4 regions of the Streptomyces sp. NPDC058470 genome follow, and region 1 is predicted to be linked to each of the others. Evidence: riboswitches for the same ligand, from Rfam matches in the RefSeq annotation. Region 1 holds a riboswitch; each other region holds the start of a gene.

Evidence for each region. Region 1 has a riboswitch for cyclic di-AMP ahead of ACFWP7_RS41495 (peptidoglycan DD-metalloendopeptidase family protein). Riboswitches for the same ligand answer to the same signal wherever they lie in the genome.
Region 2: it holds a riboswitch for cyclic di-AMP, as region 1 does, so the genes downstream of both, ACFWP7_RS11245 (NlpC/P60 family protein) here and ACFWP7_RS41495 (peptidoglycan DD-metalloendopeptidase family protein) in region 1, are expected to answer to the same signal.
Region 3: it holds a riboswitch for cyclic di-AMP, as region 1 does, so the genes downstream of both, ACFWP7_RS20715 (transglycosylase family protein) here and ACFWP7_RS41495 (peptidoglycan DD-metalloendopeptidase family protein) in region 1, are expected to answer to the same signal.
Region 4: it holds a riboswitch for cyclic di-AMP, as region 1 does, so the genes downstream of both, ACFWP7_RS08425 (C40 family peptidase) here and ACFWP7_RS41495 (peptidoglycan DD-metalloendopeptidase family protein) in region 1, are expected to answer to the same signal.

What each region holds. Positions count from the first base shown of each region.
Region 1 covers NZ_JBHXMF010000108.1:686-7,842, forward strand. The annotation lists gene ACFWP7_RS41490 (SGNH/GDSL hydrolase family protein) at 1-142, opposite strand, end outside; gene ACFWP7_RS41495 (peptidoglycan DD-metalloendopeptidase family protein) at 415-1,338, opposite strand; cyclic di-AMP (ydaO/yuaA leader) riboswitch at 1,343-1,507, opposite strand; gene ACFWP7_RS41500 (tyrosine-protein phosphatase) at 2,063-2,860, shown strand; gene ACFWP7_RS41505 (DUF6126 family protein) at 2,897-3,013, opposite strand; gene ACFWP7_RS41510 (helix-turn-helix domain-containing protein) at 3,046-3,690, opposite strand; gene ACFWP7_RS41515 (aspartate aminotransferase family protein) at 3,790-5,259, opposite strand; gene dxs (1-deoxy-D-xylulose-5-phosphate synthase) at 5,256-7,151, opposite strand.
Region 2 covers NZ_JBHXMF010000012.1:33,394-40,550, forward strand. The annotation lists gene ACFWP7_RS11225 (PLP-dependent aminotransferase family protein) at 1-697, shown strand, start outside; gene ACFWP7_RS11230 (NlpC/P60 family protein) at 717-1,784, opposite strand; gene ACFWP7_RS11235 (hypothetical protein) at 2,187-2,540, shown strand; gene ACFWP7_RS11240 (tellurite resistance/C4-dicarboxylate transporter family protein) at 2,542-3,495, opposite strand; gene ACFWP7_RS11245 (NlpC/P60 family protein) at 3,641-4,789, opposite strand; cyclic di-AMP (ydaO/yuaA leader) riboswitch at 4,797-4,968, opposite strand; gene pcrA (DNA helicase PcrA) at 5,447-7,157, shown strand, end outside.
Region 3 covers NZ_JBHXMF010000027.1:15,036-22,192, forward strand. The annotation lists gene ACFWP7_RS20700 (globin domain-containing protein) at 1-234, opposite strand, end outside; gene ACFWP7_RS20705 (cytochrome P450) at 431-1,687, opposite strand; gene ACFWP7_RS20710 (transglycosylase family protein) at 2,409-3,359, shown strand; cyclic di-AMP (ydaO/yuaA leader) riboswitch at 3,555-3,719, shown strand; gene ACFWP7_RS20715 (transglycosylase family protein) at 3,724-4,425, shown strand; gene eno (phosphopyruvate hydratase) at 4,790-6,076, shown strand; gene ACFWP7_RS20725 (septum formation initiator family protein) at 6,184-6,660, shown strand; gene ACFWP7_RS20730 (DUF501 domain-containing protein) at 6,875-7,157, shown strand, end outside.
Region 4 covers NZ_JBHXMF010000008.1:105,734-112,890, reverse strand. The annotation lists gene ACFWP7_RS08435 (ATP-dependent Clp protease proteolytic subunit) at 1-506, shown strand, start outside; gene ACFWP7_RS08430 (hypothetical protein) at 514-822, shown strand; cyclic di-AMP (ydaO/yuaA leader) riboswitch at 1,420-1,584, shown strand; gene ACFWP7_RS08425 (C40 family peptidase) at 1,588-2,061, shown strand; gene ACFWP7_RS08420 (DUF6328 family protein) at 2,152-2,673, shown strand; gene ACFWP7_RS08415 (ATP-binding protein) at 2,704-3,165, opposite strand; gene ACFWP7_RS08410 (helix-turn-helix domain-containing protein) at 3,378-4,235, shown strand; gene ACFWP7_RS08405 (DUF397 domain-containing protein) at 4,245-4,469, shown strand; gene ACFWP7_RS08400 (8-amino-7-oxononanoate synthase) at 4,533-5,657, opposite strand; partial or broken gene ACFWP7_RS08395 (IS630 family transposase) at 5,944-6,633, shown strand; gene ACFWP7_RS08390 (maleylpyruvate isomerase N-terminal domain-containing protein) at 6,689-7,157, shown strand, end outside.

The sequences.
Region 1 (7,157 bases):
TGTAGGTGAAGTCGCCCTCGGGGCGCCGGTCCGCGAGCAGTACCGCGAACCGGTCCGCCCAACCGACAAAGGCCCCGTCAGGCCCGGGGTCGCCGACGCCCTCGGTGAAGCTGTCCCCCACCGCTACGTACGACCCGATCACTGATCTGTTGCCACTCTTCGAATCGTCTGCCACAACGACCCATGATTCACCTTCGAGTGTGACCTACGCGACCGTATTATGGGGTTGACGGGTGGTGACATAAGCCACGCATAAAGTCTGGGTCAAGCTCGGAATAAGGGCCCACCAGGGGTAGTTGAACAGCCACCGCGCCTGGAAGGGAATGTCCGAGGGCGCGACATCCTGAGCACGAAACGCCGAAGGCCGGACCCTGGGGATCGTGGGGTCCGGCCTTCAGCGGCGAGCGAGAGACGTCAGCCGACGGTGACACCGTGGGAGCGCAGGTACGCAACCGGGTCCACGTCCGAGCCGTAGTCCGGCGTCGTGCGGATCTCGAAGTGCAGGTGCGGTCCGGTGACGTTGCCGGTCGCCCCGGAGAGGCCGATCTGCTGCCCCCCGGTCACGGTCTGGCCCGCCGAGACGGAGAGGGAGGAGAGATGGGCGTACTGCGAGTACTCGCCGTCGGCGTGCTGGATGACGACCTGGTTACCGTACGCGCCGCCCCAGCCCGCCGAGACGACGGTGCCCGCGGCGACGGACTTGACGGTGGTGCCGGTCGGGACCACGAAGTCCACGCCCGTGTGGTAGCCGCTGGACCACATGCTGCCGGCAACCTTGTAGCCGGTGCCGATGGTCGCACCCTCGACCGGCAGCGTGTAACCGGAACTGCTGCTGGAGGCCGCGGTGTCGTCGGCCTTGGCCGTGGGCTCGGCCGCCGTCTTGGCGGACGACTCGGACGCCTTCGAGGGCTTCGTCGACTTGGACGACTTGGTCGCGCCGCTCGACCCGGCGGCCTTCTTGCCGATCGTCAGCTTCAGACCCGGGTGGATCAGAGCGGGGTCCTCGCCCACAGCCTTGCGGTTGTCCGAGTACAGCTTCTTCCAGCCGCCACTGACGCTCTGGTCGTCGGCGATCTTCGAGAGGGAGTCACCGGCCTTTACCGCATAGGTCTTCGTCGCGGTCTTCTCGGCCGCGGCGGGAGCGGAAATGGCGGCCTTTTCGGCAGCCGTGGCAGCCTTCTCCAACGCCGTGGAAGCAGTGGAAGCCGAGGTCGCGGCATGGGCCCCAGTGGCCCCCATGAGCGGCAGCGCGAGCGCGGCGCCACCCGTTCCGGCCACGGCGATCGAGCGCGTGAAACGCTGGGACTTGGGACGGCGGTGCTTACCCTTCGCGGGCATGACGAATTCCTCTCCGGCGCCTGCGAGGTGAGCTGTCGGGTGCGGGCTGGAGATGCCCGGCCGCGCTGCTGCGCGGCTATACCCCTAGCCGTTCCGGAGACCGGAACAGGCGTCTTACCTGTGGGTCCCCCGCTCCTGCCACATACGGGTGAGTGTGCGGATTCCGGTCGGCGGCAGGATTGGGCGTCCGTCCGGATTGAGGGTGAACGTAAGCGAAATAAGACGGCGTCGACAAGCATGTGGATTTTCTGCGCCTGCGCCACCCTTGATCCACGCCGGAATTACCGTCACCCTCCGTCGACGGAGGGCCTTTCCTGCCCGGCAATTCACCAGAGAATCCGGGCAGGTTGACAAAGAGGCGTCGCAACACATCGTCACGAATATGACGCTGCTCACGCACGCCGACCCAGGATGCCTTATTACAGGGCCAGTTGTAATGAAGCAGCTAATTCGGACAGAACAGCCAGATGCGACGCAGTCGGATAACTACCACATCATCGTCCGCACCGATCTCCACCATCGAGCCTCCATAGATGCGGACAGACAGGAATAAATCCTCATGCCATCGCGCACCCGGGAGTTCCGGAGGCGACGGCCCGCACCTGCGAAGACAACGCCTGTGGACAACTCATTGCCCCAGGAACCCATGTCGTATCGTCGAGAGCGCAACGTCCGTCGGCGGGCGACGCCGAGCAGCGCCGACGGCTGACCGGGAGGAGCCCCCGTGACACAGCAGGTCCCGTCGACCGAACCCGAGCTGACCGCTGTGCGCAACTTCCGGGACGTGGGCGGCCTGCCCACCACGGACGGCCACCGGGTGAAGTACGGGGTGCTGTTCCGCAGCGGACATCTCGCGCACGCCACGGAGGACGACGCCGCGTTCCTCGCCTCCCTCGGCCTGCACACGATCTTCGACTTCCGCAACGCTTCGGACCAGAAGCTGGAGGGTCCGGACGTCGAGCTGCCGGGCGTGCGGAACGTGAATCTGCCGCTGACCGACCCGGCCGACGGCTCCGAGTTCTGGAAGATGGTCCGCGACGGCGATCTCGAACAGCTGCGCACGCTCCTCGCGGACGGCAAGGCGGCGAACCGGATGATCAACTCCTACCGCACCATCATCAAGGAGCGCACCGCCGAGCATTCCCAGGTGCTGCACTCGATGGCAGAGGACAGCGTGCCCGCGCTGATGCACTGCGCCGCGGGCAAGGACCGCGCCGGCCTCTCCATAGCCGTGACACTCCTGGCCGTCGGCGTCGAGCGCGAGGCCATCGTGGCCGACTACCTGGAGTCGAACGCCCTGCACCGTCGCTACAAGGTCCACCGCAGCAGCTCCTCCGCATCGGCTTACTCCCCGGAGGTCATGGAACTGCTCAGCCCGCTGTTCGACGCCCGCGCCGAGTACCTTACCGCGGCCTTCGAGACGATCGAGGAGACCTGGGGCAGCGTCGACGCCTACCTGGAGCGGGGCCTTGGGCTCACCCCGGGGCTGCGGGCCGGGCTGCGCGAGCGGCTCCTCGACTGACACGGCACAGGTCTCCCGGTCCCGGCCGACGGGTGCCTACTGGTTCTGTGCGCCCAGCGTGAACAGCAGGTAGACGAAGGCCGCGAAGAGGTGGCCGACGGCGACGTAGATGATCAGCCGTACCCACAGTGCACGGGGGAGCTTGTCGTCCATGGAGCGGCGCGGGCCGGATTCCGTGGGATCGGTCATGGTGTCTCTCCCAGGGTCGGGTGGTCGGTCGCCGGGCCGAGGCACAGCGCGGCGGTGGGGCTCTGCAGCAGGGTGTGTACGAAGAGCAGCTCGGCGCCGTCCCGGTCGGCGGCGGCGATACGGTGCGGGGTGAGCGAGTCGAAGTGCGCGCTGTCCCCCGGGGCGAGCACATGCGCGCTGTCACCGAGGCGCAGCCGCAGTCGCCCTCTCAGGACGTGGAGCCACTCCTCACCGGGGTGGACGCGCACGATGTCGCCCTGCGAGCCGTACGGGACGTGCACGCGCAGGGCCTGCATCCCGCGGCCCGAGCCGCCCGCCTGCCAGTAGGTCCAGCCGCCCGCCGCGGTCGGCTCCATGTCGGCGGCGCGCACCACGGCGTCCCGCTCGGGGACCGTCTCGCCGAGCAGCTCGGAGACGGTCGTACCGTAGATACGCGCGAGTGCGAGCAGCATCGGCAGCGAGGGCTGGCGCTGCCCGGTCTCCAGGCGCGAGAGGTGGGCGGGCGAGAGCCCGGCGGCACGGGCCGCGGCCTCCAGGGTCAGGGAGGCCCGGCGGCGCAGCCCACGCAGCTGGGGTGCGACGACGTGCAGCTCGTCGGCGGTTCCCTGCGGGGAAGGGTTCATACCCTCGGCGGTGCTCATGCCTCCATTGAGCCCGAGCCTTGCCTCTGGGGCAAACTTCTTGCCCCAGAGGCAAGAATCAAACGGTTCGGCACCCCGGCAGTCTCAGCGACCGCTCCTTCACCGGTTCGCCACCGCCTGCTTCACCAGGGTCTTCCCGAAGTCCCACATCAGCCCGCCCCCGCCGTGCGCGTCGTCCATCACGGCCGTGAAGGCATCCACGAAGCGGTCCACGTCCCCCTCGTCGATGACCAGCGGCGGGATCAGCTTGATCACCTCCAGGTGATCGCCGGAGACCTGGGTGAGAATCCGGTGCCGCTGCAGCAGCGGCACGACCACCATCTGCGCGAACAACCCCTTGCGCGCGGCCTGCAGCATCGTCCAACGGCTGCGCAGCTTCAGCGACTTGGGCCGCCCGAACTCGATGCCGATCATCAGCCCCCGGCCGCGTACGTCACGCAGCAGCTCGTACTTGTCCACGAGCGCCGCGAGCCGGGACTTCAACTGCTCTCCCGTGGCACGGGCGTTGGCCACGATCTGCTCGTTCTCCATGACCGAGAGCACGGCAAGGCCTGCCGCCATGGCCTGCGCGTTCGACCCGAAGCTCGCCGAGTGCACCAGGACCCGGTCGATCGACGAGTAGACCTTCTTGAAGATCCAGTCCTTGCCCAGTGTGGCGCCGACCGGCACATAGCCGCCCGACAACGCCTTGGCCACACACACCAGGTCCGGCTCCACCCCCTCCTCGTGCTGATAGGCGTAGAAGTCCCCGGTCCGCCCCAGGCCCGTCTGCACCTCGTCGACGATGAGCAGCGCCTTGTGCTTGTGCAGCAACTCCTGGGCGGCGCGCAGGTATCCGGGCGGTGTCTCGTGCACCCCCTTGCCCTGGATGGGTTCGACGATGAGCGCGGCGACGTCGCCCCTCTTCAACTCCCGTGCCAGGGCGTCGAGATCACCGAGCGGGACGGCCGTGTCGGGGAGCAGGGGCGCGAAGCCGTCGCGGAAACCGTCCTCGCCGTTCACGGACAGCGACCCGGTGGTCAGCCCGTGGAAGGCGTGCGGGCAGTACAGGATCCGCGGTTTCCCGGTCGCGTACCGGGCGAACTTCAGCGCGGTTTCGACAGCCTCCGTGCCGCTGTTGCCGAAGAACACCCGGTCCAGGTGCGGACTGTGGACGAGCAGTCGCTCCGCGAGCAGCCCGGGCAGCGGCTGGCAGTCGAAGCGAGTGAGGTCGGCGAGCGAGGCGTCGAGGACGTCGTGCAGTGCCTGGCGGACCACGGGGTGATGGCGGCCCAGGCCCATCACCCCGAACCCGGCGAGCATGTCCAGGTAGTCCGCCCCGTCCGCGTCCCAGAAGTGGGCACCCTCGGCCCGCTCGTACACCTTGTCGAAGCCGATGGTGTGCAGCATGCGCGGGAGCTGGTGGTTCAGATACTTGGTGTGCAGCTCGTAGCGCTCGGCTCCGCGTTCGACGAGCAGCGCGCCGAGGTCGAACTCCTGCTTCCCGGATGGGGACTTCAGGGAAGACGACTTCCCGGAGGAGGAGGTCTCCTCAGAAGACGACTTCCCTGAAGCTGAAGGGATGGTCATTCCTGTTTCTCCTTGGACAGCTCGTCCTTGACTGCCAGACCGGCACTGATCCGCCCGGCGATCTCGACCGGCGTGAGACCTATGTCGGCCAGCACCTCACCACGCTTGGCATGCGCGAGGAACTGCTCCGGGATGCCGAACCGCCGTACGGGTACGTCGACTTCTGCGTCCCCGAATGCCAGCGCGACCGCCGAGCCGACACCGGCCGCCCGACTGTTGTCCTCGACGACGGCCACCATGCGGTGCTCGGCGGCGAGTCCCGGCAACGAGGGGTCGACCGGCTTGACCCAGCGCGGGTCGACGACGGTGCAGCCGATACCGCGGGCTTCGAGCAGTTCGGCGGCCTGGAGGCAGACCGGCGCCATGACACCGACGGCCACCAGGAGCACCGACGGCCGGTCGTCCCGGTGCAGGACGTCCATCCCGCCGACATGGTCGACGGCCGGAATCGCCGGCCCCACCGACTCCTTCGGGAACCGGATCAGCGTCGGCGCGTCGTCGACGGCGACCGCCTCCCGCAGCTGGGCCCGCAGTTGGTCGGCGTCGCGCGGCGCGGCGATCCGGAGCCCCGGCACGACCTGGAGGATCGACATGTCCCACATGCCGTTGTGCGAGGCGCCGTCCACGCCCGTGACGCCCGCCCGGTCAAGGACGAAGGTGACACCGCACCGGTGCAGTGCCACGTCCATCAGGAGCTGGTCGAAGGCACGGTTGAGGAAGGTGGCGTAGACGGCGACGACGGGATGCAGGCCGCCGGTGGCCAGCCCTGCCGCGGACACCGCGGCGTGCTGCTCGGCGATGCCGACGTCCCACACCCGGTCGGGGAACTTCTCGGCGAACTTGCCGAGCCCCACCGGATGCAGCATGGCCGCCGTGATCGCCACGACGTCCTCGCGCTCCGCCCCGATCCTGACGATCTCGTCGCCGAACACGGAGGTCCAGGAAGGCCCGTTGGAGGGCGCGAGGGGCTCGCAGGTGAGCGGGTCCATCACGCCGACCGTGTGGAAGTGGTCCTCCTCGTGCGCGAGCGCGGGTTCATAGCCGCGCCCCTTCTCCGTCAGGCAGTGGATCAGCACAGGGCCGTGGAAGCGTTTCGCACGCCGCAGCGCGGATTCCATGGCCCCCACGTCGTGCCCGTCGATCGGCCCGACGTACTTGAGCCCGAGATCCTCGAACATGCCCTGCGGCGCGAAGGCGTCCTTGAACCCCTTCTTCGCGCCGTGCAGCGACTCGTAGACGGTGTTCCCGATGACCGGCGTGCGCAGGAGTACGTCCTTGCCCCAGGCGAGGATCTGCTCGTAACTGTCCGTCGTCCGCAGGGTCGCCAGGTGATTGGCGAGACCGCCGATGGTCGGAGAGTAGGAGCGCTCGTTGTCGTTGACGACGATGATCAGCGGCCGGTCCTTGGCGGCGGCGATGTTGTTCAGCGCCTCCCACGCCATGCCCCCGGTGAGCGCGCCGTCGCCGATGACCGCGACGACATGCCCCTTCTCGCCCTGCACCTGGCGGGCCTTGGCCAGCCCGTCCGCCCAGCCGAGCGCCGTGGAAGCGTGGCTGTTCTCGATGATGTCGTGCTCGGACTCCTCGCGCGACGGGTAGCCGGACAGGCCGCCCTTGCCGCGCAGCTTGGAGAAGTCCTGACGTCCCGTCAGCAGCTTGTGTACGTAGCTCTGATGGCCGGTGTCCCACAGGATGCGGTCGACGGGCGACTCGAAGGCCCGGTGGAGCGCGATGGAGAGTTCCACCACCCCCAGATTGGGCCCGAGGTGACCGCCGGTCCTTGCGACCGCGTGCACCAGGAACTCCCGGATCTCGTCGGCCAGTTCACCGACCTCCGCCTCGGACAGCGCCTTCAGGTCGCGTGGTCCCCGGATGCTCTCCAGAATCGTCACGCTCGG
Region 2 (7,157 bases), on a different contig from region 1:
CGGCGCTGTGTTGCTTACTCCGGCGCACCAGTTCCCAACCGGGGTGGTGCTCGGGGGCGCACGGCGCCGGGAGCTGATGCAATGGGCCGAGGACGGCGGGCTGATAGTGGAGGACGACTACGACGCCGAGCACCGTTACGATCGGCCGCCCGTGCCCGCGCTGCGGTCGATGCTGCCGGAGCAGGTCGGCTACGCGGGCAGCGTGTCCAAGCTGCTGGCTCCCGCCCTGCGTACGGGATGGGTGCTCCCGCCGCTCCGCTACCGGGACGCGCTGATCGCCGCGAAACGCTTCGCCGACCTCGGCAACCCCGCCCTGCCCCAACTCGTACTCGCCCGGCTCATGGAGTCGGGCGAACTGGAGCGGCATCTAAGGCTGTTGCGCCGCCGTCATCGCCGCCGCCGCGATGCCATGATCGCGGCGATCCGGGACCGGCTGCCGGGCGCTGTCGTCCACGGCGCCGCGGCGGGTCTCCACCTCCTGATCACCTTCGAGGGGCGGGAATTCGACGGGGCGCGGTTCCTGGACACGGACCTTGCGGCGGCCACGCTGGTCCGTGGCGTGAAGGTTCACCCACTGTCCTGGCACCGACAACGCGCAGGTCCGCCCGGCGTGCTCCTCGGCTACGCCGCATCCTCCGCGCCCGCCATCATCGAGGGCGTGGCAGCAGTCGGCGACGCGTTGCAGGAAGTCCGCTGAGACCGTGCCTCGTACCCCCTCACGCCACCCGGGCAGCCCCCGCGAACGGCATCTGGTCGACCGGAGCCAGTCGTACCGGCGCGCTCGGGTTGGGGGCGTGGATCATCTGGCCGTTGCCCACGTAGATGCCCACATGGCTGATGCCCGAGTAGAAGAAGACCAGGTCGCCCGGGAGGAGCTCGGAGCGTGCGACGCGGCGGCCGGCGTTGATCTGGGCGTAGGTCGTCCGGGGGAGCGCGATGCCTGCGGCGCGGTACGCGGCCTGGGAGAGGCCGGAGCAGTCGAAGGCGTCGGGTCCGGTGGCGCCCCAGACGTAGGGGCTGCCGAGCTTCCCGTAGGCGTACGAGACGGCGGCTGCCGCACGGGAGTTGGGGGCGGCGACGGAACCGGCCGGGGCCGCAGGGCTGGTCAGGTCACGAGCTGAGGAGCGTGTGGCGCGGTCGCTCGAGTCGCCGGTTTCCCCGAGCCGGGCGCGCTCTTCGTCGCTCAGGCGGCCCAACAGCTGTCGTGCCGCGTCGAGTTTCCCGGTGACCGTCTTCTTGTGCCGCTTCAGCTCGGCCTGCCGCGACGTGAGCGAGGACAGCTCGACGTGCGCTGCCCCGCGCAACTGCGCGATCTCCCTCAGCTGTTGACGTACGCGATCCACGGCAGCCGCCTGCCTGCTGCCCGCCCGTTCGGCGAACGCGGCACCTTCCAGGTACTGGTCGGGATCGTCGGAGAGCGCGAGCTGCAGCGCGGGGTCGAGGCCGCCGTTGCGGTACTGCGAGGCGGCGATCGAACCCAGCGCGTCGCGCGCCGAGTTGAGGTGGTCCTCCTTGCGTGCCGCCTCGTCCTGGAGTATGCCGAGCCGCTCCGCCGCCTTGCCGGCCTTCTCCTTGGCGCCGTTGTACTTCTCGGTGGCGACCTCCGCCTCCTCGTACAAGCTGTCGACCTTGGCCTTCACCTGTGCCGTCGACAGCTGGGGCTCGGCGTACCCCGTCCCGTCGAAGGCGGTGGCCGTCGCCGCGCCCGCGAGGGCGATCGTCGCGGCTGTGCGGGCCTTGCTTCCGCCGAGCGGGCGCTGCTTGGGCTTGCGGTGCGCTGCCACGAGGGCCCACATCCTTCCGTACGGCCACCGGAGCAAAAGCCCGGGCGGTCAGCGGTTACGCGTCCGGCGGCGGCCCACACAGGGGGAGCGGGCCGCCGCCGGACCTTCTCGGCGAGGTGTCCGGTTGCCGCCCCTGGCCAGGGCGGCGACGGGGAGCCGGGCACCTGGTGGAGGACGCTAAACCTGAGCGTGAGGGCTTGGTAACGCCATGTACGCAATTGACGCCACTGGATCACTCGATGATCACAAATGGCTGTAAAACCCATGCGCTGACGTCGACTTCACCGACTGTGATGACCGATGCGGCGAATCCGGGACAACCGGGCGTGCACCGGTGCTATGGGTTACACGGGGTGGGCCGGTGACAAGAGGGACCGGGGTGTACGCATAGGCTCCGGCCTCATGGACGTACTCATCCATCTCTTCGTCGGCCTGCACATCATCGGTATCGCCTCGCTCCTCGGTGGCTTCCTCACCCAGATGAAGGCGATGGGCCGGGGCACGGCCCGTTTCGTCCCCGCGATGCTGCACGGCGCGCTGACCATGCTGGTCACGGGCGTCGTGCTGGTCGGCCTCAACCAGGCGGACGACCAGCCGGTCAACAACATCAAGATCGGCGTGAAGCTGACGCTGCTGATCGTGATCCTGGGGCTCGTCTATGTGAAGCGCGACGACGAGAAGGTGGAGAAGGGGCTCTTCGGGCTCGTCGGACTGCTGACGACGGCGAACATCTTCATCGCGGTGTTGTGGACCTGATTCAGCGCGGTGCTGCGGATCTGACGGCCCCGACCGACACCGCCAGCCAGCCGGCCACCGCGATCCACAGCAGTACCTCTCCCAGCCCCTCGGTCCACGAGACGTCGAGGGCGTTCGAGACCGCCAGGGTCGCCACCGCCGCCATCCCCAGGGGGAACACGGTCGCCCAGCGCCGCACGTCGTAGCGAAGGCGTGGCCGGGCCAGTTCCGCGGCGGCCAGGACGCAGGACCAGGCGAGGCCGAGGACGAGCAGGGCGGTGGTGACGGCGCGCAGGACGCCGTTGTCGTCGCCGTTCCACAGGTACGCGTCGACGTTGTGTGCCGCGACGAGCCTGGCCCCGGTCAGCGCCGAGACGGCGAGCGCGCCGCCCGCGATCCAGTGGTCCCCGGCGCCCGTCACCACCTCCCTGATGTCGAAGCGCGCGAACGCCACTCCGTAGAGCACGATCCCGAGCCAGAACAGCACCAGCGCGGCATGCGCGAGCCAGTTCGCGCCCATGGCCGCGGCGAGCGTGGCGCCCAGCACGGAGAGCCCCTGCGTGGCCACGCACACGAGGAACACCTCGCCCGGCATACGACGACTCCAGTGCCGTACGACGACGAGGAGCAGCGCCGGCCACAGCACGGCCGACAGCGCCAGCAGGGCCTCGGCGACCTCCTGCCACCCCAGCGCGGACAGCCGCATGCCGAGGACCGTCGTCGCCGCGACGGCGGTGAGCGCGGGGGGCGTGCTCGCCTCCGTCGCCCAGCGCGACCGGTCCCGTACCAGCCGTACGACGAAGTCCGCGGCGAGCGCGAGCCAGGCGACGGACGCCAGGGCCAGTGCGGCACGGGACAGCGTCTCGTAGCCGGTCAGATGCAACCCGAGCGAGATGGTGCCGGTCGCCATGACGGCGGCGCCGGCGGCCGGCGGCCACTCGGCCCACCAGGTGCGGGGCTGGGAGATGGCTGGCATGGGCCCGATGCTAAGGATCTTCGGGTGGGTTGCCCGCGGGGCACGCGCGCGGGGGAGAGGAAAACGCGGGGCACGCACGCGTGGAACACGAAAACGTGCTCCACGCGCGTGCGTGCCCTGCGGAAGGTGTCGCGCGGGCGATGGATTACGCGGGCCGTACCACGCTGTGGATGGCCGACTCGCCGTCGTAGAAGATCGACTCCTCGCGGACGTACGCGCCCGGCTTCGGGGCGTGGATCATCATGCCGTTGCCCATGTAGAGGCCGACGTGGCTGACGTCGCCGTAGAAGAAGACCAGGTCGCCGGGCTGGGCTTCGGAGAGGGAGACGGTCGTGCCGGCGGTCACCTGGTCGTAGGTGACGCGCGGGAGGGTGACGTCGGCGGCCCTCCAGGCGGCCTGGGTGAGGCCCGAGCAGTCATACGAGCCGGGGCCGGTGGCGCCCCAGACGTACGGCTTGCCGACCTGGCCGCGGGCGTACGAGAGGGCCTTGGCGGCCTTCGTCGCGTACGCGGCGTCGGCGGTGGTGGCCGAGCCGGAGGAGGTGCCGGTCGTCGCGCTCGACGACGACTCCTGGGCCGCCTGTGCCGCGGCGGCTGCCTGCTGCTGCGCCAGCTCCGCCGCCTCGCGCTCGGCCGCCCTGCGCTGTTCCTCCTCGATCGCGGCGAGCCGCGCCTTCTCCTCGACGGTCAGCTGCGAGAGCAGCTCGCGCGCCTTGGCGAGCTTCTGCTGGACATCGGTCTTGGACGCCTGCAGGGCGTTCTGCGAGGTGGTCAGCGTCTCCAGGCTCTGGGAGGCCTCCGTACGCGTCTCGGTGGCGGCGGCCTGCTCCGTGACGTAGTCGTCGACAGCCGCCTTCCGGCGTTCGGTCAGACGGCTCATCAGCTGGGTCTGGTCGAAGTAGTCCTGCGGATTGTCCGCCAGCAGGAGAGAGCCGGCGTCGGGGGTCGCGGCCCCGGTGCGGTACTGCGTCGCGGCGACCGAGCCCAGCTCCTCACGCGCGGTGTTGAGCTTCTCCGTGCGCTGGGCGACGTCGTCGAGGAGGGTGTCGACCTTCTTGCGCTGCTTGGTGGTCTTCTCCTTGGCCGCGTTGTACTTGTCGGTGGCCGATTCGGCCTGCCGGTAGAGGTCGTCGACCTTCTTCTCGACCTCTTCGAGGCTCGGCTCGGACTCTTCGGAGGGCGCGGCGTTCGCCGTCTGGGAGAGCAGGGCCACCGAAGTGAGGGCCGCCGTGGCGAGAACGGGGGCCGTGCCCGCCACGCGCGAACCCGGGAACCATTTGCGTTGCGACGCCAAGGGAGGCGACTCCTTCCATCATCCGCCTACCGGGTTAGCTGTCGGGTTCGGGCGGGTGGTTCGGAAGGGTTGCCCTACGGTCTCTGCCCGACAAGGCAGTTGGACCGATTCACCCCAAGTTCGGTGGGTCCCCGGTTCCGGCTGCCACGAGGGCGCACCGAATTCGGCGGAGGCCACCGCGGCCCGGCGACGTTCGCCGGTGGGGGTCGGGCGGCCTGATCAGCACGCTAGCCAACTCGTGCGGCTTCTGTGAAGGTTGATGTTCGAAATGCCCGATACATTTTCGTGACCATAGTCATGAGGTTCGTCACCCCTCGTCAATTCGGCGGGGTATCGGGTGAGTTGCGCGGAGGGCGATGTCCTCGCTCTCTTTCGGGCGGTCGCGGCGGGGTGCTGCCCCGGCGGGCGTCGCCGTGAACTCGTACGGCTGGAATGTGCACGGGCGGGAAGGTGTACGGGCTGGAATTCGTACGACGGGAGGGCGTACGGCGGGGAAGGCGTGCGTTTGGGCCTGGCTGGTCGCAGGCTGTGACGGTGCGGTTCCGGAGGGCCGTCGGGCCTGGAGGGCCCCTCGGCCGCTGAGTACCGTCACGAGTTCCGGTCGAGTTTTCGGGGTGGCGGCGGGGTGTCAGTGGGGCCGCCTAGACTCGGAGAGCGATGAGCAGCCTCTTTGATGACAGCTTCCTGGCGGACCTCAAGCCCTCGGCGGCGCATGAGGAAGAGCCCCCGCCGCCCGAGGACGGGACGGCCGAGCCGCTTCCGGACGACCTGTTCGGCGGCCGCTTCGACGTGCCGCCGAGCCGCGACGCGTACTACCGCGACGGCGCCCCGCGCCCCGTCGTGGACGCGGCCGCGCTCCTGGACGGGCTGAACGAGAACCAGCGGGCGGCCGTGGCGCACTCCGGCTCCCCTCTGCTCATCGTGGCCGGTGCGGGCTCCGGCAAGACCCGCGTGCTCACGCACCGGATCGCCTATCTGCTGGGCGAGCGCCAGGTCCACCCCGGCCAGATCCTCGCGATCACCTTCACCAACAAGGCCGCGGGCGAGATGAAGGAGCGCGTCGAGCACCTCGTCGGCCCGCGCGCCAACGCCATGTGGGTGATGACCTTCCACAGCGCGTGCGTGCGGATCCTGCGCCGCGAGAGCAAGAGGCTCGGTTTCACCTCGTCGTTCTCGATCTACGACGCCGCCGACAGCAAGCGGCTCATGGCCCTGGTCTGCCGTGACCTGGACCTCGATCCGAAGCGTTTCCCGCCGAAGTCCTTCAGCGCCAAGATCTCGAACCTGAAGAACGAGCTGATCGACGAGGAGGACTTCGCCGCCCAGGCCACCGACGGTTTCGAGAAGACCCTCGCCCAGGCCTACGCGATGTACCAGTCGCGGCTGCGTGAGGCCAACGCGCTCGACTTCGACGACCTGATCATGACGACGGTCAACCTGCTGCGCGCCTTCCCGGACGTCGCCGAGCACTACCACCGTCGCTTCCGGCACGTCCTGGTGGACGAGTACCAGGACACCAACCACGCGCAGTACGCCCTGGTGCGCGAACTCGTCGGCACCTCCGGGCACCCCGTGGACGTCCCGCCCACCCCGCACGACCTGCCGCCCGCCGAGCTGTGCGTCGTGGGCGACGCCGACCAGTCGATCTACGCCTTCCGCGGCGCCACCATCCGCAACATCCTCCAGTTCGAGGAGGACTACCCGAACGCGACGACGATCCTCCTGGAGCAGAACTACCGCTCCACCCAGACGATCCTCAGCGCGGCCAACGCGGTCATCGAGCGCAACGAGTCCCGCCGCCCCAAGAACCTGTGGACGAACGCGGGCGCGGGTTCGAACATCACCGGCTACGTCGCCGACACCGAGCACGACGAGGCCCAGTTCGTCGCCGACGAAATAGACCGTCTCACCGACGCGGGCGACGCCAAGGCGGGCGATGTCGCGGTCTTCTACCGTACGAACGCCCAGTCCCGTGTCTTCGAAGAGGTCTTCATCCGCGTCGGCCTGCCCTACAAGGTCGTCGGCGGCGTCCGCTTCTACGAGCGCAAGGAGGTCCGGGACGTCCTCGCCTATCTGCGGGTGCTGTCGAACCCGGAGGACTCCGTTCCCATGCGCCGGATTCTCAACGTCCCCAAGCGCGGTATCGGTGACCGCGCCGAGGCGATGATCGACGCCCTCTCGCAGCGCGAGAAGATCAGTTTCCCGCAGGCGCTGCGACGCGTGGACGAGGCCTACGGAATGGCGGCCCGCTCCACGAACGCGGTCAAGCGGTTCAACACGCTGATGGAGGACCTGCGGACGATCGTGGAGTCGGGCGCGGGCCCGGCCACCGTCCTGGAGGCCGTACTCGAACGCACCGGCTACCTCG
Region 3 (7,157 bases), on a different contig from region 1:
CCCCAACTCCCGCAGGTATCCCGGCAGTGCCGGATCCCCCAGTCGCTCCATCACATACGTCAGCGCCGCGAACAGCCGGTCCCGCTGCCGCTCCATGTCCTCCGGAAAGTCCAGCGGAAACAGCCCGCGTACGTCCGGGTTGTGCCGGAACAGATGCGAGTAGAAGTACTTGACCGCGAACTCGGCCCGTCTCTCGACGACCGCGAAGCTGGATCTGAGTATTTCGGGGTCCACTTCGCGACTGTAGGGACTTGCCGAGTCGCGAAGTCAACCAGCAGGTGATTTCCGGACAGCTCGGGGTGAAGAGGGTGAGAGACCGAGAGGGGATCGCTGAGTACCGTTGGCTGAGGGCGCTCGCCCAAGCCTCCCGCCTCCATGCGTACCGCTTCCGCGCTCTTCCGCTGCTCCGAGCCGGGCTGGTCAGCCTGCGTCAGGCAGACGTGAACTCCACAGGAAGGTTCCGCAGTCCGCGCATGATCAGGCCGCCACGCCAGCGCAAGTCCGCGGGGTCGGCGGCAAGCTGAAGATCGGGTAGGCGGCGCAGCAAGGTGGCCAGCGCGGTGCGGCCTTCGAGGCGGGCGAGCGGTGCGCCGATGCAGTAGTGGATGCCATGTCCGTATCCGAGGTGCTGGTTGTCCCGGCGGGAGAGGTCGAGTGTGTCCGGCTCATGGAAACGAGCCGGGTCACGGTCGGCAGCGGCGAGGACCACGAGCACGGGATCACCGGAAGCGATTCTCTGTCCGCCGATCGTGAGGGGCTCGGTTGCGTAGCGCCAAGTAGCGAGTTCGACCGCGCCGTCGTAACGAAGTAGTTCTTCGATGCCTGTGTCGAGCAGTTCCTGATCTCCGTGCTCGATCGACTTCTGTAGTTGTGCTCGCTGTGTCGGATTGCGCAGCAGCGCGTAGGTGCCGTTGCCGATCAGGTTCAATGTCGTTTCGAAACCTGCGAACAGTAGTACGAAACACATGGCTGCTGCTTCGTTCTCGGTGAGGTGCTCGCCGTGGTCGGAGGCGCGGATGAGCCCGGAGATGAGGTCTTCGCCGGGGCCGAGTGTGTCCGAGAGCGCCTCCCGCTTGCGCTGGATCAGCTCGGCGAGATAACTGCGCATCTTCTTCACGGACCGCCCGACACCGCCCCTGGGCCCACCGCCGTGCCGGATCATCATCCCCGCCCAGTCCCGGAAGTCGTCCTGGTCCTCGCGGGGGACGCCGAGTAGGTCGCAGATGGCGTAGATGGGGAGGGGGAAGGCGAACTCGTGAATGAGGTCGGCGCTTCCGGTATGCGCAAACTGATCGATGAGCTGGTCGGTCAACTCTTGGACTCTGGGCTCGAATTCGGCCACCCGGCGGGGTGTGAACGCCTTGGAGACGAGTCGGCGGAGCCGCGTGTGGTCCGGCGGGTCGATGTTGAGCAGATGGGTCATGAGGTTGGCGCTGCGCTCGCCGGGGATGCCCGTCTTGCTCTTGCCGTGGGCGTCTTCGGAATGGTGGGCGGGATTCTTCGAGAGCCGCTGGTCGGCGAGAGCCTCCTTGGCGTCCGCGTACCGGGTGATCAGCCAGGCCTCCACCCCACTGGGGAGCGTGGTTTGGTGCACGGGCGAATGCTCGCGGAGCCACGCGTAGGCAGGGTAGGGGTCGGTGGCGAACTCCCAGGTGAAGAGTTCGGGTTTGTTATGGGGGGCGTTCACGGGCTGACGGTACCGGGCGCCGTGTTGCGCGGGTGAGATCGCCGAATTGTGCAATTTCCCTTCAACTGCACAGAGTGACAGGGAAAGTTCCCCAAAACGGCACCGGCCCCAGCGCGCTTGCATCAGCGCAAAGGAGCCGGAACCTTCCCGCCGGTGCTCGAACACCCCGGGGACGGAACAGTCTCGGAGGACTGAACACGCCCACTGTGGTGCGCCCATGCCTTGCCGCCCCGGCGTCCGTGGTCCGTGGTGTGGTCGCTGAGGACACGGGGGCGCGGCGGTAGCCAAACCCAGTGCCGGGTCTGCGGCCGACTCATTTCGTGACACTCCGTGGCCCTGCACACCTCACCGAATTCGGCTTACCCCGCCTCCCCGCGCCGGGGAGGCCGGACCACCCGCCTCCCGACCTCCAACTCGCAAGGGATTCCGCCGATTTGCACTGACGCGGGGGGCGCATTATACGTGGATTGCGTACGATTCCAGTGGAGTTCACGGCTCCGCTCCAGTTGTCCGCCGGGTGGGCCTGAGGCGGTTCGGGGGCTGCGGAAAGCTGACGATCCATCAACATTGTGATCTTCACGTGATCTACGCTGCATCGACTTGTGACAAGCGTTCGCGTGCGGATACGTTCGACGAACAGCGCGGATCATGCGTCGCAGACGTCGGCTGGCGTCGCCGTATGTCGCTGTAGTCACCTGCTGTCACATGAAAGGGCTTCCGCATGCTCTCCGGGAACGGTCGCCATCGTCGCCCCCGTCAGGCCCCGGCTCTCCTTGTCGCGGCAGGAGTGACCGGATCGGCGATCGCGATCCCGTTGCTCGGTGCCGCGAGTGCGAGTGCGGCCGACACCACTACTTGGGACCGCGTCGCGGAGTGCGAGACGGGTGCCGCCTGGAGCGACAACGCCGGTGACGGGTACTACGGCGGGCTGCATGTGACCCAGTGGGACTGGGAGAACTACGGCGGCCTCGAGTACGCCCCGAGCGCCGACCAGGCCAGCCGCTCGCAGCAGATAGCCGTCGCCGAGAAGATCCTCGACGGCCGGGGGCTCGTCGCCTGGCCCACCTGCGGACCCCTCTCCGGGCTCAGCAAGGACTCCGCCTCGGTGGAGGTCGACACGGGCGTGGTGGACGACTCACCGTCGGCCACGCCCGGTTCCGCGGACCCGTCCGCATCGTCCAGCCCTTCCCCGTCCGCATCGTCCAGCCCCTCCCCGTCCGGCTCGCCCTCCGCGGACGCAACCGAGGACACCGGAAACCCCACCAACTCCGACGCTCCGGAGGTGGAGGCGAGTGCGGACGCGAGCGCCGACCCAAGTGCCACGAAAAGTGATGAATCGGATAAGTCCGCCCCGGCCGACGATTCTTCGAGTGCGCCCGAGGATGAGGCGACCGCCGGGCGTCACCGTGGTGACACCGCCACCGAGGGTGCGACCGACGGCCGTACGGACGACGCCACCTCCGGACGGCACGCCTCACGTGACTCCGACACGGCCCGCGCCGTCGTCGACGGCTCCTATGTCGTCCAGGCCGGCGACAGCCTCTCGGTCATCGCCGACGCCCTTGGCCTCGACGGCGGATGGACCCAGCTGTACGACGAGAACAAGGAGACGGTCGGCGCCGACGCGGACCTCATCCTCCCCGGTCAGAGCCTGGCAGTTGGTGCTGAATAGGGTGAAAAGCAGCGGGAGTTCGCGTCATGGTTCGCCATAGAATGTCCAGTTTGGCGAGAATGAGAGATGGATCTCAGACCCCCTGATCGTCTTTGATATTCCGCCGATCGCCTGCCTACGGTCGTGACCGCTCGCCACAGTGAGCCCCGACGGTCGCAACGCCGAATCCTGCCAGCGGCCGTACGGGAACAGTCGTCGCGTCAAGCGCCGTAGGCAGGAGCGGGGGACCCAAGGTAAGCGCCGCGCCCGGTAGTTGACCGGGAGTGGCTTGGGGTGAAGCCGTGCATCGAAGGGTGCGCGACCGGGCACTCACCCGCCCGAACCCGACAGCTCACCTCGTAGGCGTCGGTGAGGGGATCACTTCATGCTGCGTTCGTGCAAGGGCAAGCACCGTCGCCCGTCCAAAGTCACCCGTATCGCCACGCTCGCCGGAGTGACCGGCGTCGCCGTCGCCGCTCCGCTGATGGCGGCCGGCACCGCCTCCGCCGCCACCACCTCCGAGTGGGACACCGTCGCCCAGTGCGAGTCCGGTGGCAACTGGTCCATCAACACCGGCAACGGCTACTACGGCGGCCTGCAGTTCTCCTCCTCCACCTGGTCCGCGTACGGCGGCAGCTCGTACGCCTCCACCGCCGACCAGGCCTCCAAGTCCCAGCAGATATCCGTCGCCGAGAAGGTTCTCGCCGCGCAGGGCAAGGGCGCCTGGCCGACCTGCGGCACGGGCCTGTCGAACGCCGCGAACGACGCCGGCAGCACCACCCCTTCGCAGCCGAGCACGCCGAGCACGCCGAGCACGCCGAGTGCACCGAGCTCGGGGACCGACGAGCAGCGTGCCTCGCGTTCCTCGGAGCGGGAGACCGCCAAGAAGGAGACCGTCGAGACCCCGACCGGTAAGACGGTCAAGAAGGGTGACGGTGAGTACAAGGTGAAGAAGGACGACACCCTCAGCGAGATCGCCGAGGCGAAGAACGTCAAGGGCGGCTGGCAGAAGCTGTTCGAGCTGAACAAGGACATCATCGACGACGCGGACTTCATCTACCCGGGTCAGCAGCTGCACCTCAGCTGACGGCCCGGGTCGCCGGCCGACGGCGGTCGGCCGGCGACTGACAGGCAGCTCGCGGTTGAACCACAGCCCGCTCCCATACGTGGTCTCCATACTGAAGGCCTCGTGTGGGTCACCCCCGTCCCCCACGGGCTCCCCGCTCCGGTGCGTGTTCCCCCGTACGCACCGGGGCGGGGCTTTTCATTTCCGGCACCGGTCCCGGCGACGCCACCCTCTTCCCCACCTTTTTGTTCCGTTCGGGAACAATATGTGCTCTCAGTTCTGCACAAGAGGGGGTAGACCGGCTGGCCGATCCCTCGGAGCCGGTTAGGCTCATCTACGCGGGGCTGCCACAGTCCCGCGTACCCGCGTCACATTCCTGAAGGAGATGCTCGTGCCGTCCATCGACGTCGTCGTAGCCCGGGAAATCCTCGACTCGCGAGGGAACCCCACCGTCGAGGTCGAGGTCGGCCTCGATGACGGCAGCACCGGTCGTGCCGCCGTCCCGTCCGGCGCCTCCACCGGAGCCTTCGAGGCCATCGAGCTGCGTGACGGTGACCCCAACCGTTACGGCGGTAAGGGTGTCGAGAAGGCCGTCCTCGCCGTCATCGAGCAGATCGGCCCGGAGCTCGTCGGTTACGACGCCACCGAGCAGCGCCTGATCGACCAGGCGATGTTCGACCTGGACGCCACCGACAACAAGGGCTCGCTCGGCGCCAACGCCATCCTCGGCGTCTCCCTCGCCGTCGCGCACGCCGCCTCCGAGGCCAGCGACCTGCCCCTCTTCCGCTACCTGGGCGGCCCGAACGCGCACCTGCTGCCCGTCCCGATGATGAACATCCTGAACGGCGGGTCGCACGCCGACTCGAACGTGGACATCCAGGAGTTCATGATCGCCCCGATCGGTGCGGAGTCCTTCTCCGAGGCGCTGCGCTGGGGCGCCGAGGTCTACCACACCCTCAAGAAGGTGCTGAAGACCAAGGGCCTGTCCACCGGCCTCGGCGACGAGGGCGGCTTCGCCCCGAACCTGGAGTCCAACCGCGCCGCGCTCGACCTCATCATCGAGGCCATCAAGCAGGCCGGTTACATCCCCGGCGAGCAGATCGGGCTCGCGCTCGACGTCGCCGCGTCCGAGTTCTACAAGGACGGCAAGTACGAGTTCGAGGGCAAGTCCCGCTCGGCCGCCGAGATGACCGAGTACTACGAGGAGCTCGTCTCCGCGTACCCGCTGGTCTCCATCGAGGACCCGCTGTACGAGGACGACTGGGCCGGCTGGAAGGTCATCACCGACAAGCTGGGCGACAAGGTCCAGATCGTCGGCGACGACCTCTTCGTCACCAACCCGGAGCGGCTGGCCCGCGGCATCGAGGAGGGCTCCGCGAACGCCCTGCTCGTCAAGGTCAACCAGATCGGCTCGCTGACCGAGACCCTGGACGCCGTCGAGATGGCGCAGCGCAACGGCTTCAAGTGCATGATGTCCCACCGCTCCGGCGAGACCGAGGACACCACCATCGCCGACCTTGCCGTCGCGGTGAACTGCGGTCAGATCAAAACCGGCGCCCCGGCCCGCTCGGACCGCGTCGCCAAGTACAACCAGCTGCTGCGCATCGAGGAGATCCTCGACGACGCCGCGGTGTACGCCGGCCGTAGCGCGTTCCCCCGCTTCAAGGGCTGAGCCGGGCCTCGTAGGAAGCGTCGTACGTACGTCCCCGTACTCGGTCCCGTACCGTGTGCGGGGACGTACGCACGTGCTGGCAGGGACGTATCGGGGAGGCGGGATACATGGCCGTGAAGGACCGGGACCGGTTCTCCACCGCGACCAGGCTGAAGCTGCTCGGCGAGCAGACGGCGGCCCGGGTCTACCGCTCCCAGACCAAGCGGCAGGCCCGCCGCTCGCGGCTCACCGGGCGGGCGGCGCTCCTCGCCCTTGTCCTGTGCTCGCTGGTGGTGGCCCTCGCGTACCCGATAAGGCAGTACGTGTCCCAGCGCGCCGAGGTCTCCGACCTGGTGCGGGAGCGGGAGCAGGCCCGCGCGCGGGTCGAGCAGTTGCGTGACCTCAAGGCGCGCTGGCAGGACGACGCGTACGCGGAGCAGCAGATCCGGGACCGGCTGCACTATGTGATGCCGGGGGAGACCGGCTACATCGTGATCGACCCGGACGCGGCGAAGCAGTCCCGCGTCGACCAGGGGGCGGCCGACCGTCCCTGGTACGCGAACGTGTGGGACGGCGTGGACAGAGCCGACGCCACCGACCGGTGAACGAACCGATCGACCAGTTCACCGGTGGGCCGCTGACCGACCGGCTGGCTGAATCGGCGGACCGACCGGACCGACCGGACCGACCGGACCGATCGACTGACTGAATCGATCGACTGACTGAATCGGCAGACCGGCCGATTGACCGTTTGACTGACTGACCGTTTGGCTGACTGACCGTTTGACCGGCTGACCAGAAAGACATGTGACTCACGGCATGGAAACGCCACCGCCGCCCACCCCGCGCACCGAGCCGACCGACGCGGATGTCGAGGCCTTCAAGCAGCAGCTGGGGCGACCGCCGCGCGGGTTGCGCGCGATCGCGCACCGCTGTCCCTGCGGTCAGCCGGACGTGGTGGAGACGGCGCCCCGACTTCCCGACGGGACGCCGTTCCCGACGACGTACTACCTCACGTGCCCGCGTGCCGCCTCCGCGATCGGCACCTTGGAGGCCAACGGGGTCATGAAGGAGATGACGGACCGGCTGGCGAGCGATCCCG
Region 4 (7,157 bases), on a different contig from region 1:
ACACCTCGGCGAACGACGTGATGGCGCAGTTCATGCACCTGGAGCACCTGGAGCCGGACCGGGACATCTCGCTGTACATCAACTCCCCCGGCGGCTCGTTCAGTGCGATGACGGCCCTCTACGACACGATGCGGTTCGTCGCCTGCGACGTGAAGACCATCTGCCTCGGGCAGGCCGCGTCGGCAGCGGCCGTGCTGCTGGCGGGCGGCACGCCGGGAAAACGGTTCGCCCTGCCGGGTGCCCGCGTCCTGATCCACCAGCCGTCGTTTCCCGAGCCGATCCAGGGGCAGGCTTCTGATCTGGCCATCCGGGCCGAGGAGTTGACGCGTACTCGGAGGATGCTGGAGGAGATGCTCGTGCGGCACACAGGTCAGAGTCCGGAGCGAGTCGCCGCGGACATCGAACGGGACAAGATCCTGGACGCGCCGGCGGCGCTGGCGTACGGACTGATCGACGGGGTCATCCCGAGCCGCAAGGCTCCTCTGCCCACACCCGGCGCGAGGTGAGCGGCCGATGGTCCCACCCGAACTACCCCCGCTGCCCGCGCTGACGCGCGCGGAAGCCGAGTTGATAGACCGTTACCTGGACGTGGTCGACCTGCTCGGCCGCATCAACCCGGCCCGCCCCGGTGACACCTACCGAGGCCTGAGGGCCGCTCAGGCGCTGGTGGCCAAGGCGACGGCGCTGCGGGACGCCCTCACGCTGATGCATCAGCGGGGCGAGAGCGAGGTGCACGCCCCGACCCTGGCACAGGCGCTGCGCGTCCTGGACGGCGAGCGGCGGGCGGCCCGCGTCGCCCTGCCGCCCGTTGTCGAGAATTGACGCAGCCGCGCAGGTCGGTTGACGCATCCGCCCCCAGGCCGCGGCACACGCCGGTCCCTTGACGCACCCACCCCGGGGTCGCCACACACGCCGGTCCCCTGACGCACCCACCCCCGGGGCCACCGCACACACCGGTCCGTTGACGCACCCACCCCCGGGGCCGCCACACACGCCGGCCCGTTGACGCACCCACGCCCCCGGGGCCGCCACACACGCCGGCCCGTTGACGCACCCACGCCCCCGGGCCGCCGTACACGCCCCTCCGCGAGGCGTCCGGCCCGGGCTTCAAACGGCCCGAATGGTGTACCCCCGGTTGGCGTAGACGCGGGTCATTCCTACGGCGCGGAGAAGTTGCGCAACGCGCGTAGCGTCGATGCGTATCTGAGCCCTCCGTTGCTGGTACGGGCGTCGTCGGACCTCTGGACACTCGCTCGAACGGCCGCGTGTCCACCCGAACGGGTGAGTGGTGAGTAAGCCCACAAATCACCGATTCCGCTCGGATTTTCCGACATCGATGCGTGAAGATCCCTTCCGACGACAAGCCCCCGCCGCACCGGCGGGGCGGTCCGGGCGGACGCCGAGTCCTGCCGCCGCCCGGATGACCGGTCGACAGATGTGCATCGGCAGGAGTGGAGGACCCAGCACGACGGGCCGCCGGAGAGATCCGGGCGGTCCTTGGGGTGAAGCCGCACCACGCGGCCGGGCTACTTCGCCAGCCCGAATCCGACAGGTCATCCTTCACAGGCGGTTGACGAAGGGTTGCGCATGACTGCGCTCAATCGTGTCCCGTCGCTGTGGACGAGGGCCGGGACGGCCTCGGCTCTCACCATCGCCGCCGTGGGCGGCAGCCTCGTGGTCCCGGGCGTCGCATCCGACGCCGAGGCGGCCACCCTGGCGACGAAGGCACTTCACGTCGCGGCTTCCAAGAAGGGCTCCCCGTACAAGTACGGGGCCGCTGGGCCGCGCCGCTTCGACTGCTCCGGGCTCACGCTCTACTCGTACAAGAAGGCGGGCAAGAAGCTGCCTCGTACGGCCGCGGCGCAGTACAACAAGACGCACCATGTCTCCGCCTCGAAACGCAAGGCCGGAGACCTGGTGTTCTTCCACTCGGGCCGGAGCGTGTACCACGTCGGCATCTATGCCGGGAAGGGAAAGATCTGGCACTCCCCGAAGTCGGGGGAGGTCGTGAAGCTCCAGAAGATCTGGACGAAGAGCGTCTGGTACGGGCGGGTCAGCTGACCCGTCCGTGGGGGGTGGCGGCGCACGCCGCCACCCCCTACGGGACGTGAAACAGGGCTTGAAACGGGACGGACCGGTTACTCGTCCACCATGGTGGAACAACGCCCCCGCACGGAGCGCGACGAGAAGCCGCTGGAGCGCGCCGACCGCAATTTCGCCGAGCTCCTCCAGGAACTGCGGGTCACCCAGACCGGCGTGCAGATCCTCTTCGCCTTCCTGCTGACGTTGGCCTTCACCCAGCGCTTCCCGTCGCTCGACACGACACAGCGGGCCATCTACGTCACGACGCTGCTGCTCGCGTTCCTGGCCGCCGCCCTCTTCACGGCGCCCGCCGCCCTGCACCGGGCGCTGTTCCAGCAGAACGCCAAACCCGCCATCGTGCGGGTCGCCTCCTCGCTGACCCACGTCGGCCTGTACGTGTTGATGCTGGCGTTCACCGGATCGGTGCTTCTCGTCGTCGACGTGACGTTGGGGCGCGGCGCCGGGATCGCCGCGGGCGCGGGAACTCTGGCTGTCTGTCTGATGCTGTGGGGCGTCCTGCCCCGGCTGGTGCGGCGCTACGTCACGTCCGCCACCGAGGGCCGAGGAGAAGGATCGGACCCCGCAGAGTGAGCACAGTGCCACTGCCCGTCTCCACGGCCCTCAGGACTCCTGTGGCCCCCCGGCTGTCACCACCGGCTCGGCCGGCGCCGTCCAGGGCAGTTCGATGGAGATGGTCTTGCCGCCTTCACGGGTGGGCCGGACGGTAAGCCTGCCGCCGCACTCCGCGGTCAGCCAGCGGATGATCACCATGCCGCGCCCGTTGTCCTGCTGGACGGCGGCGGGCAGTCGCTTGGGGAATCGCGGGTGGCTGTCGGTGACGCCGAGGCGCAGGTGTTCGTCCCGGTCGAGGCGGACGTCCACTCTGAAGGTGGGTGATTGCCCGAAAGTGTGCTGAACGGCGTTGGTGGCCAGTTCGGACACGATCAGGCGTACGGTGTCGGCGACTTCGGAGTCACTCGGCAGGCCCCATTCCGCCAGCACTTCGGCGACGAATTTCCGGGCCGCGGAGACCGAGGCTGGATCGCTCGGCAGAGTGACGGATGCTTCCTGGTGGTCTGCCATGGCGCGGTCGTCCCTTTCCCACGGGACCGGGGTCCGACACGGAGCGGATGGTTCGAGTACGGTCCCGGACTGGTGCTTCGCGCCAGACTGCCATTACCAGGCCTGTCACGGGTGCGATCCACCGAGATATGCATATATCTGTCGCTCGAAGCGGTGAACTCTGCGACGGAGGACCGTATTTGGGCGGCCCGGAAGGAGTAAGGAGTACGGCCATGCAGAACGGTCCCGCAGTACGCCGCCGCAAGCTCGGTGCCGAGCTGCGCTCGCTGCGCGTCGGCGCGGGTCTCACCAGCGGCGAGGCGGCCCGCCTCCTGGGCTGGCACCAGTCGAAGGTGAGCCGGATCGAGACCGGCACCAGCGGCGTCAAACCCCCCGACGTGGAACGGCTCCTGGACGCGTACGCCGTCGAGGAACCCGAGTTACGGGATCTCCTGGTCGTACTGGCGGGCGCTGAGGGCGACGGACGGCACCACTGGTGGCACGCCTACCGGGGTGTCCTGCCCCCGACGTACCGCGATTTCATCAGTCTGGAGTCCCAGGCCAGCGGAATGCGCACGCTGGAGACGTCCGTGGTGCCGGGGTTGCTGCAGACACCCGAGTACGCCCGTGCGGTGACGCAGGCCGCCGTAGGGGGACTTGAGGACGGCAAGCTCGACACGCTGGTCGAGGTGCGCCTGGCCCGGCAGGACGTGCTGCGTTCGAATCCGCCGCTGAAACTGAGCGCTGTTCTGGACGAGGCGGTGCTGCGCCGGGATGTCGGCGGCCCGGAGGTCATGGCTCGCCAGCTGCACCGGCTGCGGGAGGCCGCCACCCTGCCCCAAGTGCGGCTTCAGGTTCTGCCGTTCGGCGCCGGGGCTCACATCGGAGTCACAGGACCTTTCGTTATCTTCTCCTTTCCGAACACATCTGATCTGGATGTAGTTGTTCTAGACCACTTGACGAGTAGCCTCTATCTCGAACGGAAAGAAGACCTAGAGGCCTACAGCGAGGCCTTCAACGCCCTTCAGATCCAAGCCCTTTCGCCCGAGGACTCATTGGATTACATCGCCGTGATAGGTGACGGCGCGTAAGGAGGCACCATGTCTGCACTGCCTCGGTACGTACCTTCCAGTACTTCTCTGCACGACGTGCGCTGGCTGCGCAGCAGCCGTAGTACGGGAATGAACAACTGCGTCGAGACGGCCCGGCCGGGACCAGGACCCTGGTCCGGACTCGTGGCCGTCCGCGATTCCAAGAACACGGCAGGTCCCGCCCTGCTGTTCACCCCTGCCACCTGGGAGGGATTCATCGCCGGACTGAGCTGACCGTCATCGGACCGCGCTGGCCGTCGTCGGAGCGGACCGAGCGTCATCGCGCCGGACCGAGCATCATCGGGTTGCGCCGATCACCCGTACCGCGTGCTCGATCTGTACGTCGGTGAGGTCCGCGCGTGCGGTCAGCCTCAGCCGGGAGATGCCGTCGGGCACGGACGGTGGGCGGAAGCAGCCGACAGCGAGCCCCGCCTCGCGGCAGTCGGCGGCCCACCGCACGGCCCGTTCGGGGGACGGCGCACGCACGGAGACGACGGCGGCGTCCGGTCGTACCGCTTCCAGGCCTTCGGCCGTCAGGCCGCTGTGGAGCGCCGTCGCGACCGCGCGGGCCCGTGCCGCACGCTCCGGCTCGCGGCGCAGCAGTCGCAGCGCCGCGAGGGCCGCGCCCGCCGCCGCGGGCGCGAGACCGGTGTCGAAGATGAAGGTGCGCGCCGCGTTGACCAGGTGGTCGATCACCGGTGCGGGGCCGAGGACGGCGCCGCCCTGGCTGCCCAGCGCCTTGGACAGCGTGACCGTCACGACGACGTCCGGGGCGCCCGCGAGGCCCGCCGCCTGCGGAGCGCCCCGGCCGCCGTCGCCGAGCACGCCGAGTCCGTGCGCGTCGTCGACGATCAGCCCGGCCTCGAACTCCCGGCAGGCGGTGGCGAGATCGGCCAGCGGCGCCGCGTCCCCGTCCACCGAGAACACCGCGTCGGAGACGGCGACGGCGGGTCCCTTGTGGGTGCCGAGCGCCTTGCGTACGGCCTCGGGGTCGGTGTGCGCCACGACCTGTGTGGTGCCACGGGCCAGTCGGCAGCCGTCGATCAGCGATGCGTGGTTGCCCGCGTCCGAGACGACGAGGGAGCCGTGCGGCGCGAGCGCGGTGACGGCGGCGAGGTTGGCCGCGTATCCGGAGGAGAAGACGAGCGCGGACTCGAAGCCGCAGAAGTCGGCCAACTCGCGTTCGAGTTCGCCGTGGAGCTCGGTGGTGCCGGTGACGAGCCGGGAACCGGTGGCTCCGCCTCCCCATGTCCGCGCGGCGGCCCCGGCGGCCTCGGTGATCTCCGGGTGGCGGGCGAGTCCGAGGTAGTCGTTGCTCGCGAGATCGAGCAGGGGGGAGTCGGCGGGGCGCGGGCGCAGGGTGCGGACGAGTCCGGCCCGACGGCGCGCCTGAGCCTGCTCGTCGATCCAGCCGAACGCCATGGGTCCTCCTCCGGACCGGAGGGACGGGAGTTGTGCCACCGGTGTTCGTGCGAGCCGTGGTTTCTGTATGCCGCGGTTCTTTGTGGGCCGTGGCTTTTGTAGGCAGTGCACAGACCCTAGCGGCCGTCCCAGCCACCCAGGATGTGGCAATACCCACACCTGGTTTTATCAAGCAAGGAGAAGCACCAGGTCAGAGCGACTATCACACCCTAGATCTAAGATCGCTTCTCACGGCCGCGTCCAGGGAAGCCAACTTGCCGAGTGCGTCACGAGCCGCCCCAAGGGCCGTGGCATCACCTTCCAGCGCACCAAGACCTGGAAGGAATCGCCCGACCCCGAGCGTGACGCCAAGCTCGACCGCATCGAGCACGTGAAGGGACGCTTCCCGGACCGAGTGTTCGCCTTCGACGAGTTCGGGCCGCTGGGGATCCGGCCCACCGCGGGCTCCTGCTGGGCGAAGCAGGGCAAGCACGACCGCCTGCCGGCGATGTACTACCGCACCCATGGCGTCACCTACTTCCACGGCTGCTACTCCGTCGGCGACGACCAGCTGTGGGGCGTCAACCGCCGCCGCAAAGGCACCGCCAACACCCTGGCCGCGCTGAAGTCGATCCGCGCCGCCTGCCCCGACGGCGCCCCGATCTACATCATCCTGGACAACCTCTCCGCCCACACCGGCGCGGACATCCGCCGCTGGGCGAAGAAGAACAAGGTTGAGCTGTACTTCACCCCGACCTACGCCTCCTGGGCCAACCCGATCGAGGCCCACTTCGGCCCGCTGCGGCAGTTCACCCTGGCCAACTCCCACCATCGCAGCCATCCCGCGCAGACCCGGGCTCTGCACCGCTACCTGCGCTGGCGCAATGCCAACGCCCGCCATCCCGACGTACTCGCCGCACAACGCCGAGAGCATGCCCGCATCCGCAGCGAGAAGGGCATCCGCTGGGGCGGACGTGCCAGATGCCCGGCGGCGTGAAGGATCGACAACCGGCGCAGCCCACTCCCACCACACGGACCGCAAGGAGCTCTGCATGGACCACAAAGACGTCGACGCCGCCGTGGCAGAGATGCTGCGAGTACTCGGCCCCCATACCGCCGAGGACTGGACGGTGCCAGCGGGGCCACTCCAATGGACTTGCTGGCAAACAGCAGCCCACATCGGCCACGACCTGCTGGCCTACGCAGGGCAGCTGGCAGCACAGCCCACCGACGCCTACCTTCCCATCGACCTGAACGTTCGCCCCACTGCCTCGCCCGCCGAAGTACTCCAGGCCGTCACCGCCTGCGGCGGACTGCTCAGCAGCGCCCTGGCCACAGCCAACCCGACCCTGAGGGCCTGGCACTGGGGCCCGTGCGACCCCGAAGGGTTCGCCGCGATGGGCGTCGCCGAAATCCTGCTGCACGCCTACGACATCACGCAGGGACTGTCCGTGAACTGGCTGCCACCAGCACCACTGAGCGCAGCAGTACTCAACCGGCTCTTCCCCGCCGCCCCGCCCG